Regions from separate parts of the Kistimonas scapharcae genome, predicted to be linked through region 2. Evidence: predicted binding sites of a transcription regulator. Region 2 holds the regulator's gene; the other holds the start of a gene.
What was found. The regulator PhoB, encoded in region 2, activates phosphate uptake and scavenging genes when phosphate is short. The targets are predictions, from matches to a motif close to TGTCATANNNNTGTCANA.
Positions count from the first base shown of each region.

Region 1: ABD892_RS20285 (PA3496 family putative envelope integrity protein) is a predicted target of PhoB. The motif match lies at 1,715-1,732, and genes of this name have one in related genera.

Region 1 is NZ_BAABFL010000455.1:6,395-13,194, reverse strand. It holds gene eutC (ethanolamine ammonia-lyase subunit EutC) at 1-649, shown strand, start outside; gene ABD892_RS20295 (hypothetical protein) at 652-840, shown strand; gene ABD892_RS20290 (class I SAM-dependent methyltransferase) at 951-1,532, shown strand; gene ABD892_RS20285 (PA3496 family putative envelope integrity protein) at 1,472-1,663, opposite strand; gene hexR (transcriptional regulator HexR) at 1,854-2,708, opposite strand; gene ABD892_RS20275 (gamma-glutamylcyclotransferase family protein) at 3,267-4,046, shown strand; gene ABD892_RS20270 (EAL domain-containing protein) at 4,064-6,800, opposite strand, start outside.
Region 2 is NZ_BAABFL010000452.1:16,432-26,655, forward strand. It holds gene arsB (ACR3 family arsenite efflux transporter) at 1-972, opposite strand, end outside; gene ABD892_RS19840 (arsenate reductase ArsC) at 983-1,459, opposite strand; gene ABD892_RS19845 (ArsR/SmtB family transcription factor) at 1,555-1,869, opposite strand; gene ABD892_RS19850 (SCP2 sterol-binding domain-containing protein) at 1,962-2,366, opposite strand; gene ABD892_RS19855 (HU family DNA-binding protein) at 2,523-2,798, opposite strand; gene ABD892_RS19860 (rubredoxin) at 3,068-3,277, opposite strand; gene ABD892_RS19865 (YbhB/YbcL family Raf kinase inhibitor-like protein) at 3,296-3,871, opposite strand; gene phoR (phosphate regulon sensor histidine kinase PhoR) at 4,058-5,371, opposite strand; gene phoB (phosphate regulon transcriptional regulator PhoB) at 5,453-6,139, opposite strand; gene ubiA (4-hydroxybenzoate octaprenyltransferase) at 6,267-7,148, opposite strand; gene ABD892_RS19885 (chorismate--pyruvate lyase family protein) at 7,215-7,745, opposite strand; gene ABD892_RS19890 (S1 family peptidase) at 7,963-8,790, shown strand; partial or broken gene ABD892_RS19895 (IS3 family transposase) at 8,913-9,446, shown strand; gene ABD892_RS19900 (methyltransferase domain-containing protein) at 9,717-10,224, opposite strand, start outside.

The DNA of each region.
Region 1 (6,800 bases), on a different contig from region 2:
TGATCAGCTGGAGAAAGCGATTCGTGGTTTTTCTCCTGTGGATATCTGGTCGCTGAAAAGTCGGGCTTCTGACCGGGCCGCTTATCTCCAGAGACCGGATCTGGGGCGTTTGCTGAGTCTGGAATCGGAACAGTTTCTTCGTCAGCACAGCCTGACAGAAGGCTTTGATATCGCTGTCGTCATTGCTGATGGACTTTCGTCGACTGCAGTCCAGAATCATGCGCCACCGATGCTGGAACATTTACTGTCAGCGGTTGCGCCATTGGACTATCGCTGTGCGCCGATCTGTCTGGTTGTCCAGGGAAGGGTCGCGGTAGGTGATCCGATCGGCGAATTGCTGAATGCCCGTCTGCTGGTGATGATGATCGGGGAGCGGCCGGGACTCAGTTCACCGGATTCACTGGGGATCTATTTCACCTGGCAGCCACAGTCTGGCAAGACCGATGCTCAACGTAACTGCATCTCTAATATTCGCCATGAAGGGCTCAGTTACGAGGAGGCAACGCACAAGCTGATGTACCTCATGCAGGAAGCGGATCGTCGGCAACTCTCCGGTGTTTATCTCAAAGATGAGACCGATGCAGGCGAAGCATCACTTCCGGGGCAGAAAAAGACCGGTAATCTTTTGATAAATAACCATAAGGACTGATTGTGGAAAAACTGTCGCTGATCCTGAAGCGTACCCTTTTCTATCCCCTGTTTTTACTCTGTTCAATGGGGTTTTACCTGCTGGAATGGCGGGGTATGGGCGCGGTCATGGCCGCCATGCTGGTGGCGGGATGTATTCATTGCCTGGTGAACGGGTATGACCTCTGGTTGCTGAAAAAACACAGCAGGTAAGGTGGTTTGTTGAGGTCATCACTTAACGTGCTGTGCTGATGTTAGCCAGCATATTCATCTCATGCTATTGCTCGCCGATGTTATCCACAGGACACCTTCCGGGATAAGCGATGGCAGCATTGGAAATTACAGTACTGGTTTGCCTGTTTCTGGTAGTGGTGTTGATTGCCGGCTTCACCCTGAAAAATGGTATCGGCCCCACACCCTCCTGCCGTCGTACGACAGACACACTGGATAATCGGTTACCCGAGACCATCGATGGTGTGATTTTGGAGCTCGGCTGTGGCTGGGGAGGAATAGCACTGTACCTGGCCAGGAAGTATCCGGAAAATGCGGTGGTCGCCTGGGAGAATTCACCGGTTCCCTGGCTTGTGGCTTACCTGCGAAAGGTGTTGAGCGGACAGGACAACCTGAGTGTCCGCTATGGGGACTTTCGCCGCGCCTCTCTGGATCATTGCGGGCTTATCTACTGTTATCTTTGCACAGGGCAGATGTTACGTCTCAGGGAGCTGTTGCTGCCTGCATCGGTTAACCAGTCGTGTCAGCTCGTCAGCAGTACGTTCTCCGTTCCCGGTTGGACGCCAGCGTCTGAATACCCTTTAGGTGACTGGTATGGGAGTCGGTTGTGGGTTTATATGTTGTCCCACCAACCATCATCGCTTAACGCCTTGAGTCGTTTTTCCTCGAAATGATCTTCTATGGCGCGACGGATATAGAGTGAGCGTTCGGCTGCTTTTTCCGGCAGGGGATCGTTAGATTTGTCCTTATCCTGGATAAACGGGCTTACTATCTCTTCCGTGGTGCTGGTGCGTGGTTCAGTCATTGTGCCACTCCCTTCTTGTTATTACTTGTTATGCGAATGGTGACCGGAGTCTGTTGCTGTTTTATGACCTTATTTCGCTATAGCCATTTGTATAAAGCGACAGGTTTTTACTCAAGCGAGATTATACCGGTTGATTGTAGGAAATATGCCATTGTCGTTTAAATTTCCAGTAACGGTTCATGGCGCTTTGCTACTTTTGTGTAAGTCTCAGTGAGCGAAGGTTTTTCTTAACCGTTTGCAATTGCTGCGCCAGCTCCGGCCCCCTTGACATGGCGACGCCCATGGCCAGAACATCGATCACGACAAGGTGTGCGATGCGTGATGTCAGTGGCGTATAGATATCCGTGTTTTCCGGCACATTGATGGGTACATGAATATCACAGGCACTGGCCATCGGCGTGTTGGAAGGGCACAGTGCAATGACTTTGGCAGATTGTTTTTGCACCAGCTGGATGACGTGCAGTAACTCTTTGGTGCGTCCGGTCTGTGAAATAGCGATAACGACATCGTCAGACGTCAGCGTTCCCGCAGACATAAATTGCATGTGCGGATCGGAATAGGCGGCGGTTGTCACCTGCAGGCGTAAAAACTTGTGTTGGGCATCTGTCGCCACAATACCCGAGGCGCCATAGCCATAGAATTCAATCCGTTGTGCCTGGCTGAGCAGGGCGATGGCCTGTTCCAGTTGTTCTGAATTCAGTTGGTCACGGATATCAATCAGGTTGCTGATAGTGGTGTTGAAGACCATCTGCTTGAAGTCGCCAGTGGATTCTTCCCCTGTCACCTCAAACTGACCAAAACTGGCGCCACTGGCCAGACTCTGGGCCAGTTGTAATTTGAAATCCTGAAAACCGTGACAACCAATAGCCCGGCAGAAACGAAGTACCGTAGGTTCACTGACGCCGCAGTGAGAAACCAGATCAGCAATGCTGATATGAATCACATTGGCGGGATGCGCCGCCACATAATCCGCCACCTTATGCTCCGACTTCCTGAGGAGAGGTCGATTTTCATCAATATGTTGCAGCAGGTTCGTTGGGGGCATTGGATGACCGGTTTATTTTTGGGCTGTAGTTATACAACAAGGGTAACAGGGATGATAGTGGTAAGTGCCTATCTTTCTAGCGAGGTTGTCAGTAATTGTCAGTAAAATCAGTGGCCAGGCCTGTAATCTTTTTGTAGTAAAACTACAGTCATGCTGGCATGCGGTTCTGTGTGGGTGTCTTTTTTATTGATGCAGTCCTGAAAAAATGCAGGGCTAACCACTGTATCAGGATGTCAGACAATTGAAGGGGGGAGATACTATTTTCAGGGAATTTTCAGGTCTGTTGAAGGTCTTTTGTAGTTATCAGGAAGGAGGCAAGATGATTCTTTCATTACAGGGTATCCAATGTGCGGCCTTGGTGTCTGATCAGCGCTAATAGCATGAATCGGATCTGCAATAGTTGCGTACAAAACCAGTAAGCCTGTAGTGCTATTTCTATTTTCAACGAATAGTCGTTTTTTGCCCATGTTATCTGTCAGGCAATGACTGTTATGGTTCAGGCAGCCTTCCTTCATTTTATGTTTTTTAATTTTTAAGACTGATGACAAGGATGGAAGGATGTTAAATAACATTTTTGCGATAGTGATTCTGTATTCCCTGCTAACCACCAGTGCGATGGCTTCTCCCGAGGGTAAGTCTGTTTTTATTGTTGGCTATGGCAGTCTGATGCTGTCCCTGACCCGCACGGTGACAGCCCCGGATGTTGCGGATCAGACGCTGATTCCGGTGCGAATCAATGGTTATGAGCGTAGCTGGAACCTTTGGCTTGAACAGTATGACATGCGCATGCTGGCCGCTGAAGAGAAGCCCGGGCGTTTTGTGAACGGACTGGCGTACCGTGTGAATTCACACGACCTGTGGCGTTTTGATGCCCGTGAAGGACATCGTCACTATCGACGTATCCGTTTACCACTCAGTGCCGTTGAACCTTATAACCCACAGGATAGTCGCTGGCTTTTTGAGCACCCGGATGAGATAGAAATCTACATGTATGTGGCGCTTAAGCATGATATTGCAGACGGGGGAAATTACCTGGGCAATGGGTATGATCATATGAACAAAAAGATCACCCGTTCCTATCTGGATGTCGTACTGGCTGGTTGTATGGAAGTGGACGACCGCAATCAGTTACATGGACGCTTTATTGGTGACTGCCATATCAGCATGGGGCTGCGTAAATACCATATTGATGATGACAGGCAGAAGCCCCGTTATCCCCGGGCTCCGGTGAACCTGCTGGACTCTGCCAGAAAGCGGGTCAGGGAGCTGGAAGATTACCTGGAGCAGGACTGGAGTACCTACATGAACCGTATGAACACGGTCTGTGATAACAGCTAGTTCTGACCCGGTGTTGCTCAGGCGCGACGGGCGAGAAACTGGCTGAATTCTGTCGCGGGCAGAGGCTTGCTGATGAAATATCCCTGAACTTCATCGCAGGCATTGTCGCGCAGGAACTGAAGGTGTAAGGGTTTCTCCACGCCTTCAGCGACCACCTTCAGATCCAGGCTGTGTGCCATGGCGATAATGGCGCGGGTAATGGCGGAATCATCCTCGCTGGTATCAAGGCTGCTGATAAAAGAGCGATCGATTTTAAGGGCATCAACCGGGAAGCGTTTCAGGTAGCTGAGCGATGAGTAGCCGGTGCCGAAATCATCGATACTGATCGTCACACCCAGTTGTCGGATGGCATGCAGGGTTTCAATGGTTCGTTCAATGTCATCCATGATCAGACTTTCGGTAAGTTCGAGCTCCAGAAGATGCGGTGGTAGACGGGTTTCATCAAGAATGGTATGGATCAGCTCAATCAGTTGCGTCTGACGCAGCTGACTGACTGAAAGGTTTACGGAAACCCGGATCTCCCATCCCAGGTCCAACCAGGTTCTTGCCTGCTGGCAGGCCTGGCGCATGACAAACTCGCCGATGTCGTTTATCAGGCTGCTTTCCTCGGCAATGCTGATAAAGCGGCCCGGCGTTATCAGCCCTTCTTCCGGATGATTCCAGCGGACCAACGCTTCCGCTTTGGTGATAGTGTCTCCGGCCAGTGTCATCTTAGGCTGATAATAGGTTTCCAGTTCACCATTACTGATCGCCTTGCGCAGACTGGTTTCCAGTGCAATCCGTTCTTTGGAGGCCGATTGCAGGTTCCTGGTATAAAACTGCAAATTATTGCCGCCGAGGTATTTGGCCTGTGCCATAGCCATATCGGCCTGGCTGATCAGGGTCTGTAATTCGCGGGCGTTATCCGGGAACAGTGTGACTCCGATGCTGGCACCGATGATGAGTTCATGGTCATTAATCCGGTAGGGCATGGACACCGCCTGGACAATGGTTTCACCCAGGGTGGATATCGCTTTTTGGCTCGGGTTGTTGTCAATGATGAGGCTGAACTCATCCGCTGCCAGGCGCGCCACACTGTGTGCGTGTGAGGTATGTTGCATGAGGCGACGTGACACCTGCTGCAACAGGTCATCGCCCACCTCATGGCCAAGACTCTCATTGATCTGCTTGAAACGGTCCAGGTCAATGGTGATCAGCGCAAAGGACTGTTGCCTGGCATCGGCATAGGCGATGGCTTCATACAAACGTTCACGAAAGCGGTTGCGATTGGCCAGCCCCGTCAGTGGATCATAATTGGCCAGATAGGTCAGGCGTTCTTCCGTCTGTTTATATTCGGTCAGGTCACGGAACATGCCGACATAGTGTGTAATCCGGCCACTTTGATCGCGAACGGAACTGATCTGTATCCAGATCGGATAGGTATCACCATCCTTGCGGCGTTCAATCAGTTCCCCTTCATAGCGGCCCTGTTCAATCAGTGAACTGCCGATTTGGCTGTAGAGTTCTTCCTTACCGGCATCCGCCTGAAAATCGGCAATGGTTTTATTGATGATGTCGTCGTTACTGTATCCGGTCAGCTCCTTGAACGCCTTGTTGATGGCGACAAAGCGGAAGCGGGCATTCAGGACAAAAATCGCTTCGCTGGTGCTTTGAAACAGGGTGAGGGCCAGGCGGGTCTGCCGTTCGTGTTCCATTTCCAGTGAGATATCCCGGCGTGTGCCCAGCATGCGGCTTGCACGACCCTTGTCGTTCCATTCAACGACCTGGCCGCTGTCTTCTACCCAGACCCAGGATCCATTGGCATGGAGTATCCGGTAACGGGCCCGGTACTGATCGGTTTTATGTCGCAGGTGGGCAATGATCGATTTGCGGACACGGGGCGCATCAGCGGTATGAATTAAAGGCTCCAGGTGGCCTTTGAAACCACTGAGCTTTTCTGTGTCATAGCCAAACAGTTCCTTGAAATGGCTGTGGTAGATCTGCTCGTTTTCCATGTCCCAGTCCCAGAAGCCCAGACGGCTGGCGTCCAGAGCCTGGCTGAGTCGATGTTCACTGTTTTTTAACGCTTCTGTAGTTTCCGAGAGTTCACGGGTCCGTTCTGAAACCATTTGCTCAAGTCCCGCATGGGTTTCCTCCAGTTCTTTCTGGGTATCCCTGACTTTGCGGTTTTCATCGGACAGCAGGTCGCTGAGCGCCTGGTTACGAAAGCGTCGTTCCAGTGACTTGAGGGAAAAACGGTGCGCATAAAGCGCGCAATACAGGACAACACCCAGCAGAATAACCTGGATAAAGGCCCAGATATCCGTTTGGGGTACAGGATTCATCCACAGGGAAAGCGAAACAGGCAACAGGCTGGGCAGGCTGAAACAGATAAAAGCTGGCAGATAGCAGGAAAACAGTACCGCACTTGAAAGAAGTGCAATGGTCAGCAAAAGCTGTGTTGCAGCGAGATCTGTAAAGGTGGAGAACGGCATTAACAGGAGAATGGCTGCCGCAAACGATGCGCCGCTCAGAGCGGTACTCATGCAGAAATACAGCAGCCACTTCTGATGACCATCGGGCTTCGTGTCCTGTGCTTCCCGCAGGAAGCCTGACGCCAGTGCCTGGCGCAATAATCCGAGGGTTGCAAGCCAGGCTGCAATCGGTAACACCAGGCTGGTATTAATCACATTCCACAGCAGCAGTATGACGCCAGACAGGCTGACCCCCAGGATGATGATCATACGCAGTGATCCCTGGTGCAGCAGTTTCAGC
Region 2 (10,224 bases):
TACAAGAGAGAGCATCACCGGCACTTCAACCAGAACACCCACAACGGTTGCCAAAGCAGCCCCTGAACTCAAACCAAACAGACTGATTGCTACAGCCACCGCCAACTCAAAGAAATTGGATGCGCCAATCATCCCACCAGGTGCTGCAATACAGTGAGGCTGTTTCCACTTTCTCATCCAGACATAAGCAATGGCAAAGATCAGGTACGTCTGCAGTAACAGCGGAATGGCTATCATCACAATATCCAGCGGATTGCTGAGGATTTTCTCGGCCTGGAAACCAAACAACAGAATAACTGTGCCCACTAACCCGACGATAGACAACGGTTTCAGTTTTGCACCAAGCGCCTGCAATGCTGACTCCGAACGCATCGCCTTACGCGTCAACCAACCGGCCACTAGCGGGATAACAACAAACAACGAAACCGACAGCAACAGTGTATCCCAAGGTACAAAGACATCCGTGACCCCCAGAAGAAATGCAGCAATAGGTGCAAATGCAATAATCATCACCAGATCATTCACAGCCACCTGTACCAGGGTATAGTTCGGATCCCCTTTGGTCAGTTGGCTCCAGACAAACACCATCGCCGTACACGGTGCCACACCCAGCAGGATCATACCGGCGATATACTGTTCACCCAGTTCTGCAGGAATCCAGGCCGAGAAAATGTGTCGCATGAACAGAACGGCCAATAACGCCATGGTGAAGGGTTTGATCAACCAGTTCACCGTCAGGGTAATGACCAATCCTCGAGGACGACGATGGACATTTTTCACCGAGGCAAAGTCCACCTGCATCATCATCGGGTAGATCATCAGCCAGATCAGCACAGCAATAGGGAAATTGATGTTGGCGTATTCCAGCTCCCCAAGCCAGGCGAACTGCGTCGGAAAGATTGATCCACCCACAATACCGGCCAGCATGCCAAGGCCAACCCAGACACTCAGGTAACGCTCGAAAATACCCATGTCATGTCTCCTATATTGACTGTTCGTGAATCTGTGCGAGAGCACCCAGCCATTCGCTGTCAGACAAATCGTCCGGTAGTGCAATTAATGCACTGATCCGTTGTTCCAATTGCTGGAAAGTCAGCTCAAACGCAGCACTGATGGCTTCCTGGTCACCTGTCACCCCTGCCGGATCGGGTAATCCCCAGTGAACTTTCAGTGTCTTGCCGGGAAATATCGGGCAAGCCTCTGCCGCCGCGTTGTCACAGACTGTGATGACCAGGTCAATGGGCATTTCAGTAAACGCCTCAAGTCCTTTACTGCTGAGCCCAGAGGTGTCTACGCCATGCTGCTGTAAAACCGATAAAGCACCGGAATTCACCTGGCCGGCTGGTTGGCTGCCCGCACTGTGGCCAGTGAACCGCGTCCCACCGAGATGGTTTATTAATGCTTCGCCGATGACACTACGGCAAGAGTTGCCTGTACATAAAACCAGAATATTCTTCATAACTTGAACCCTTTTTACGTTAATCGACGAATAACGATTAAGGAATGCTAAAAAATACCCGGTACATGGTCGATCCAGGTATAGGGTCATCAGATTTACAGGTAATCAAGCAATGTCCGGAACTGCGCCACTGCTTCAGTGTTCAATGAAAAGCAGGTCCGCGGATGCTGCACTTCCGCATGGATAAAACCGGCTTCTCGCAAGATGCGCAAATGCTCAGAAACCGTTGACTGGGCCAGCCCCAGCTGTTCCACGAGGTCACTGCCAAGACAGCTGTCACTGACTGTCAGAATCCGCAGCAGCCTGATCCTGGCAGGATGTGCCAGGGCCTTCGCGCAGGTGGCCAATGCCTGTTCCCGTGCTTCATCCACGGCAATATCGTTAAGGCTACTCAGACATTGTTTTGTCATGGCTATCAAACCCTTCATCGTCAATCGACGATGAAGGTATAAAACCCACGCTTGTCTGTCAATCGGTTTTCACCGCAGCAGACAACAACCCATCAAGCCGCTTTTTTGGGTTCGGCGCTTTTCGATTTTTTCTTTTTCCCGGGCTTCAGGTACTTGGTCAGTGACTGGAACCACATGACCAGTGCCGGATTACCCTGGATAACAATATCCCGGTCCTGAATACCCTGCATGAAGGCGACTTGTGCATTCTTGGCCGTCAGCGCCTTCAGCCCTTTCTCTGCAGAGGTGAAATTGATGGCAAACGCCGGGGAATCCACGGTACCACTCCGGGCGCGGACACGCTCATCCTTCACAATGTAATGGCGGGCAACGCCATCATCACTGGTAATCTGGAATACCAGGTCTTTGTCTTCCAGCTTTTTCCGGAAATCCGGATTAGTGCGGCTGGCACGTGCCATCAACAAGCCCAGCGCCCAAAGCAGCAAGCGAAATTTCATTCTAAGACTCCCCCGTGGGTGTTTCCTGATTCAGCCGAGGCATTCTAGCGGGTGACAACGAGATGTACAGTGGCAGGTAGGGTGTGATGCTAAACGTCAGCGGCCAGTAAACAAGACGACATACTGGCCGGCTTATGGCCGGCCAGATAAACGGAATCAGTCGTTTACTGCTTCCTTGAGCGCCTTGCCAGGCTTGAAGCCAACGGTGGTGCTGGCCTTGATCTGGATCGGTTCGCCAGTCTGGGGATTTTTACCCATACGGGCACCACGCTCACGGGATTCGAAAGAACCAAAACCGATCAGGTTTACTGATTCCTTACGCTCAAGCGCCTTAGTGATTTCATCAAGGAGAATGTTCAGTGCGTCAGTGGCTTTGTCTTTGGTGAGATCGGCACGGTCTGCGATAGCATCAACAAGGTCTGGTTTGCGCATATTTTTCCCTCTCGACTCCTTGGAGTATTTTTTCTTCTTTTGGGTTTTCCATACCGGGCCAGTTCCTGTACCCGGAGAGAAAGCTGCCTGACACCGTGTGTTGTGGTGCAGAACTCAACCTTAAAACAGTCTGCTACTACAGGGCAATACCCTGAAGCCCTCTATTCTCTGGAAAAACTGTCAATTTATCGAAGTGCTGCCAGAAAAAACACAACAGATAGTTTGTCAGTGAAACCCATGACTCGATATATGGGATTTTGATGTTTTCTTTACAAAATCAGCTTCATCTCAAAATCCTGCTTGCAGGTACCGCAATCCGGGCATAACCAGTCCTCCGGTACATCATCCCAGCGAGTGCCCGGCGCGATACTGTCTTCTGGCCATCCCTCAGCTTCATCGTAAATAAATCCACAGATAACACACTGCCACTTGCGCCATCCTTGCTGTTTTGCGCTATCGGTTTGCGCATTTGAGGACATGACCAGAAGCCATATAGATTACAGACCTCGGGCAAAGGGCGCGGTCAGCGTTGCCGTATCAATGGTGTGCGCATTCACAACAAAACCGGTGAGTGCGCCGGATGCGTCCTTGGGAACACTGACTTTATCCACATCAAGGGCATGCAACACAAACTCATACAGATGGACACTGCCCTGTGGTGGACAAGGGCCGCCATAGCCGTAAAAGCCATAATCATTTCGCATTTGTAAGGCACCTTTGGGGGCAACTGTTCTATTCACGTCACCGGCACCTTCTTTCAGCGATGCCTCACTGGCGGGAATATTGATCATTTGCCACTGCCAGAAACCACTGCCCGTCGGGGCATTCGGGTCATAGACCATCAGGGCAAAACTTTTTGTGCCCGGAGGCGCTCCCGTCCAGCTGATGGCAGGCGACACATTGCTGCCATTACAGCCAAAGCTGTTGTATTCCTGTTTCTTGGCCATCATGCGCAGTGGGGAAATATCCGGGCTGCTAAGCCGAAAGCTTTTCTCCTGGGGCGTCGATGCACAGGCCGGTAATGACAACGCGACCGCACCTAACAGGAAACCCGTTAAACATTGCGTTTTCATGGTGATACTCATCAAGATGGGCGGTATGACAGGGAACGTCCCCGTTGCCGGGCAGGCCTCACAGTAATGAACACTGCTGGCAACGAAGTACTGCAAGATAAACGACATTTGCCAGAAGAAGATGGCACATAATCGCCATATGGCAAGTCGGTCGGTTAAGAAAAGGTCAACGCAAAATAAGCGTCCTCAGCCACACTCCCGTCTCACGGCAGGAAAGCGACAGGAGAACGTGCTGCCCTTACCCGGTTTACTGCTGACGTCTAACACGGCATTGTGACGCAGCAACACATGCTTGACGATGGCCAGCCCCAGACCCGTTCCACCGGTTTGAGAATGGCGCCCCTTGTCCACCCGGTAAAAACGCTCCGTCAACCTGGGTAGGTGCTGTGGATCAATACCGATGCCGTTATCCTTCACCTGAAGCGTGGCGCCATAATTGTTCTCCAGCCAGCGAACCTTGATATCGCCTCCTTCCGGCGTATATTTCACAGCGTTGTAAACCAGGTTGGAAAAGGCGCTGCGTAACTCCTCACGGTTTCCGGTCAAGCAGGCACTGTCAGGACACTCTAGCTTGACACGGTGTTTGCCATCACTGTAAGCCATGGCGTCATTCACAACAGTATCCAGCAGTTCATGAACATTCACAGCGCCCTGGTCAACCTGGTTGTCAGAGGTTTCAAGCCGCGACAGGGTCAGCAGATCACTGATGATATTCTGCATCCGCTCCGCCTGGGTCAGCATCTGCGTCAGCGCGCGCTTCCAGACCGGCGGTGCTTTGTCCGGCATCAATGCCAAACCATCCTGCATCGTCTCCAGGTAACCCGTAATCACCGTCAGTGGTGTACGCAACTCATGGGATACGTTGGCTACGAAATCTTTCCGCATGACTTCCAATTGATGCAACCGGGTAATATTACGCACAACCACCAGTCGATTATTCGTCCCGTAAAGCGTAATGGAATATTGCAGCCGGATGTTCTCAATCACCGGAGAAGAGAGTTCCAGCGGTTCGCTATAGGCATTCTGCTCAAAATAACGGATAAACCGGGGATCGCGAATCAGGTTGGTAATGTGTTGTCCCTGATCGTCAGGATTACGAAAACCGAGTAATTGCTCTGCGGCCGGGTTCCACCATTCAATACAGCCCTGGCTGTTGACCATGACAATCGCGTCACTGAGCGCACCGGTGGACGCCTGCACCCGATCAATAACGGCTTGTAACCGACGCCGGGATTTCTGCTGTCGTCGCTGAAGACGGTAGATATTATCGAAGATTACCCCCCAGAGACCGTGACTGCTGGGAGGTTCCTGTTCTGAAAACTCACTGGCTTCCAGCCAGTGGCCAAGGCGAAACATCTGGATCAGGGTCCAGACCAGATAGCCGGAAATTCCCAGTAATAAACACAGGGTCACCTGGTCAGTGACCAGCCCCAGCAACAGGCAGGCACCCAGCAATAGCACCAGCCGCCGGACAACAGCAGACTGCCAGTTACGATTCACGTTGGATCAACCCTTTACGATAACAATCCCTGCCGATCATCCAGAGACAGGATGCAGGCATTCGGCTTATGATTCAGACGATCAGGCCCGTGTAGAAAAACGGTATCCGGTTCCCCTGACAGTCTGCACCAGACGCTCATATTCATTGCCCAGTGCCTTACGCAGCCGGCGGATGTGAACGTCAACCGTGCGTTCTTCCACGTAGACATTACCGCCCCAGACATGATCAAGCAACTGACCCCGGGTATAGGCCCGTTCCTGGTGGGTCATGAAGAACTGGAGCAGGCGGTATTCGGTCGGCCCCATGTCGGAAGGATTGCCATCTATTGTGACTCGATGACTGACAGGATCCATCGTCACCCCTTCCACCACGATCGGCTCATTCTGGTCAGCAGTACCGGCGCGGCGAAGAACCGCTTTCAGGCGCGCCACCAATTCACGAGGAGAGAAAGGCTTGGTGATGTAATCATCTGCCGTCTCCAGACCCTGGATTTTATTATCTTCTTCGCACTTCGCAGTCAGCATGATGACCGGAATATCGGCGGTCAATTCGTCCCGCTTCAGGCGACGGGCAAACTCAATACCACTGCCGCCGGGCAGCATCCAGTCGAGCAGGATCAGGTCAGGCCGCTGATCGACAATAATGCCATGGGCCTCGGCGCAGTTTTCCGCTTCCAGACAATGGTAGCCAGCCATCTCCAGCGCCACCATGATCATTTCGCGAATGGGCGCTTCATCGTCCACGATCAGAATATTGTTGCCTGTCATTACCCTGTCCCGTCTCCCTGTTTCTGGCTCCGAGCCGCCAGTTATTTAGTAGGGATTACACCGGCTGAATGTTACAGACAAATGACAGCCAGCTGAAAACGTAGAAACCAGTTCAAACGCAGCACTCTTACCCACTGATCAGGTAGTTACCGAAAATACCGGCAAAGATGGTCATACCCACCCAGTGGTTATTCAGGAATGCCTTGAAGCAGCCATCCCGTTCACGGGTGCGCGTCAGGCGGTACTGATACACAAACAACCCGGCAGCGCCCACCAGCCCCAGGTAGTAGAACCAGCCCAGCGACAGTTTCGCCCCGACAAAGAGTAGTCCCACCAGCGCCAGTATCTGCAGTACAGCATTGATCAGCGTATCCAGCTCACCGAAAAGGATAGCCGTTGATTTAATGCCGATGCGCAGGTCATCATCCCGATCCACCATGGCGTATTGGGTATCGTAAGCTACTGTCCATAGCAGATTGGCCGTAAACAGCAACCAGGTCATCGCCGTGAGCTCACCGGTCTGAGCCGCCCACGCCATAGGGATCGACCAACCGAAAGCAGCCCCCAAAACGACCTGGGGAAGGTGTGTATGCCGTTTCATAAAGGGATAGATCACCGCCAGTCCCAAGGCGCCAAACGACAGGCCAATTGTCAGCGGGTTGGTCAACAGCACCAGAATAAAAGACATCAGCACCAGTCCGGAGAACAGGCCTAGCACTTCTTTCTCGGCGATTTTTCCGGTGACGATCGGTCGCATGCAGGTACGTTTCACATGCCCGTCAAACCGGCGGTCTGCATAATCATTGATGACACAACCGGCACTGCGCATGAGTACAACACCGGTGACAAAAATCGCCAGCACCCCCAGATTCGGCACACCTTCTGCGGACAGCCAGAGCGACCAGAGCGTCGGCCACAGCAGCAGTAACGTGCCAATGGGCTTGTCCAGGCGCATGAGCCGGATAAAGTCGTCGAGGCGAGGAAAATAGCGGGTGAGCGTCGCCTTCATGGGTCCCCTGAATTCTTGCATTATTTCCGCCGCAGTCTAAAAGTCCTCACGGCGGGCTGCAACCGTTTAGGGGTCAGGCAGAAAAAACTCGCTGACCAAAAGGGGTTGGCCTGAGAGGTAAAAAACAGAACGTCGGCCCCATGAGGTTTGTTCATCGTAATCAAAGGGCAGACAACCATTAAACGTCCGGGCAGCCAACGATGAGACTTCGATCTCCCCACGTTTAAGATTGGGGTCAGCAAACAAAACCTCACCTAATGGTCGGTCTTTCAGCTGAAGCAGGCAGCGGTTACCTCCCTGCAGCGACGTCACAGGCAAAATACTGCGGGCAAAGACCTTGGGCTGGTCATTACAGATCAGCAGTACTTCCCTGATGCTGGCGCGGGTCCGATCATGGAGATCCAGCGCCTGTCGCTCGTCCAGCCGGGGAATCCCCCAGTCATGCCGGAGTACCTCAACCCTGAAAGTACCGGGAAAATCCTGCTGGAGCTTCAGGGTCAACGACCCCCTGTGTAACAGCCAGGTACGCCATTCTTCCGGCGTGGTCAGTGCCTGTGCCGGTCGCCAGTCCTGGCCTGAGAGACAACATGAAGACATGGTATTTATCGTTCCCAGAGTTAGGGCGGAGCATGCGCTATCACCCGGCCTGATGCAAGCCAGAAACAAACCGAACGAATGGCGTAAAAGCGGCACCCCCGACCATTAAATCCAAGGGAACCACGTACACATTTTATGGTCTTACTAAGACAGATGGCTGTAATCAGTCCCTTTCGGAGACAGCCAGCTATTTCCCGGGATGGAGGTCAAAACCGCAATGGACACGCTATTTCACCGCTATTCACGCTCAATTCTTCTGTCACTCAGCCTGCTGGCTTCCCCGTTTAGTGCCGCCCACAGCATTGATGATGCTCAGGCGCTTAAGGTCATAGGAGGACAGCCAATTACCGATGACAGCCAGCCCTGGCAAGTCTCTCTGCAGGATATGGGACAACATTTCTGTGGCGGTTCCCTGGTCGCACCCCAGTGGGTGATGACCGCAGCCCATTGCGTGGAAGATTATGACAACGACCCGGCTGCCCTTGAAAGCCTGGACATACGGGTTGGCGTCACGGATTTATCGGATACCTCTCAGGGCGTTTATGCCGAAGCCGCCGCCATCTTTGTGCCAACCTGGTGGGAAGGTGAAGGGGACATTGCCCTGATCAAACTGAAAGAACCCATCACCGACATCCCCTACCTGCCGCCCGCTGACGAACGCACCATGCGGGAATCCGGCTACGAAGGCGCCATGGCCACTGTTTCCGGCTGGGGTGTGACGGATGATGAAAACACCGGCCTGCCTGATGTGATGCATACGGTGAACGTGCCCATTGCCCCCTGGTATTTCTGTGCCATGTTCAACAGTGAAAATGGCGATCTCTCAGAGAACGAAATCTGTGCGGGCTATATCGATGGCGGCAAGGATGCCTGCTATGGCGACAGCGGTGGTCCGTTAATTATCAAGCATCACGGCCGTCCGGTTCAGGCAGGTATCGTTTCCTGGGGTAGTGGATGTGGACAACCTTACAAATACGGTGTCTATTCCAGGGTTGCGTCGTTCTCCGACTGGCTTCGCAGTACGATTAGAAACAATAGTGACTGACAGCCCGATCAGCCCCGATCTAAAAACAACCCCGATAGACTAACGGGAGTCCCTACGTTGTAATCGCGGGTTGCAAAAGTATCAGTTTTTCCCATTGCTGTACCAGCTGATTCTGAAATAGTCCCCAAAAAATCAACAAGACCTATCCCTATCTGCTAAAGGGGTTAACAATCAATCGTCCCAACCAGATGTAGGCGACAGATATAATCTATATCCCCATGAAGCGTGGTTTTATGTACCTGTTTGCCATTATGGACTGGTACAGTCGGTGCGTGCTGGCATGGCGGTTGTCCAATACTATGGACGCTGACTTTTGTGTTGATGCGCCTGAAGAGGCGCTGGATAGCTATGATGCCCCGGAAATCTTCAATAGCGATCAGGGAAGTCAGTTCACCAGAGAAGCCTCCACCGGCGTACTCAGGAACCATGGTGTCCGGATCAGCATGGATGGCAAAGGCTGTTACCGGGATAATATCTTTGTCAAGCGGCTCTGGCGCCGTGTAAAGTACGAGTGTGTCTATCTGAAGGCATTCGATAGTAGTGCCCGGCTGCGACAGGAAATGAAAAGCTATTTCCTGTTGTATAATTCCAAACGCCCCCACCAGGGGTTGTGTGACCACACACCAGATCAGGTGTACTTTGAACAGACAGCCTGAGACCTGAATAACAATGGATCAACTATCCACTCAGGCTGTTTGAAGAGTGGGAACCAGTTCAGCTGGCATTCATATCACCGACGCAATAACGTAGTCAGAAAGTTGAATGGGTACACTCAAGCCAGTGAAGATAAATCATAACCTCAACACTCAAAGAGCATATACCGGCACAAAGACAATCAAAAATCCCATTTGTCTTTGTGCCTTTATAGATAACCTGTAAAGTTCTGAACGGCTCAGCTCAGACTCAATTAAGCGGGTGATGGAAACTCACATGGCTGCTCCCATCTCATTCTGATCAACGGCATGATTTTGAATGCTTTCGTATCGTTCCAATGCTGATTTCAAAATAAGCTGCAACAGATCCTTGTAGCTGTAACCACCAAATCCAGCCATGAGATTCAGTTTACCATCCCAGCACCAGCCCGGATTCGGATTAACTTCCAGCAGTTTTATCTGACCATCTTTACTGGCTCTGAAATCAAACCGTGCGTAATCACGACATCCTGTACGCTCAAACATCTTAACGGAAGCATCAATTAATTTTCGACGACAATCATCATCTATATCTGCCTCCACATAGGAAATATCATTCCAGTATGGCGAGTCGGGAAGCCACTTGGACTCGTAGCCTAGAATAGCTGGCAAGTCCGCAGGTAATTTACTGTAATCTACCTCCAGTACAGGCAGCACCGTATAATTTCCCTGTGCGCCAATAATACCTACACTGTATTCATTACCCTCGAGAAACTCCTGAATAAGAATAGGTGTGTCAGGC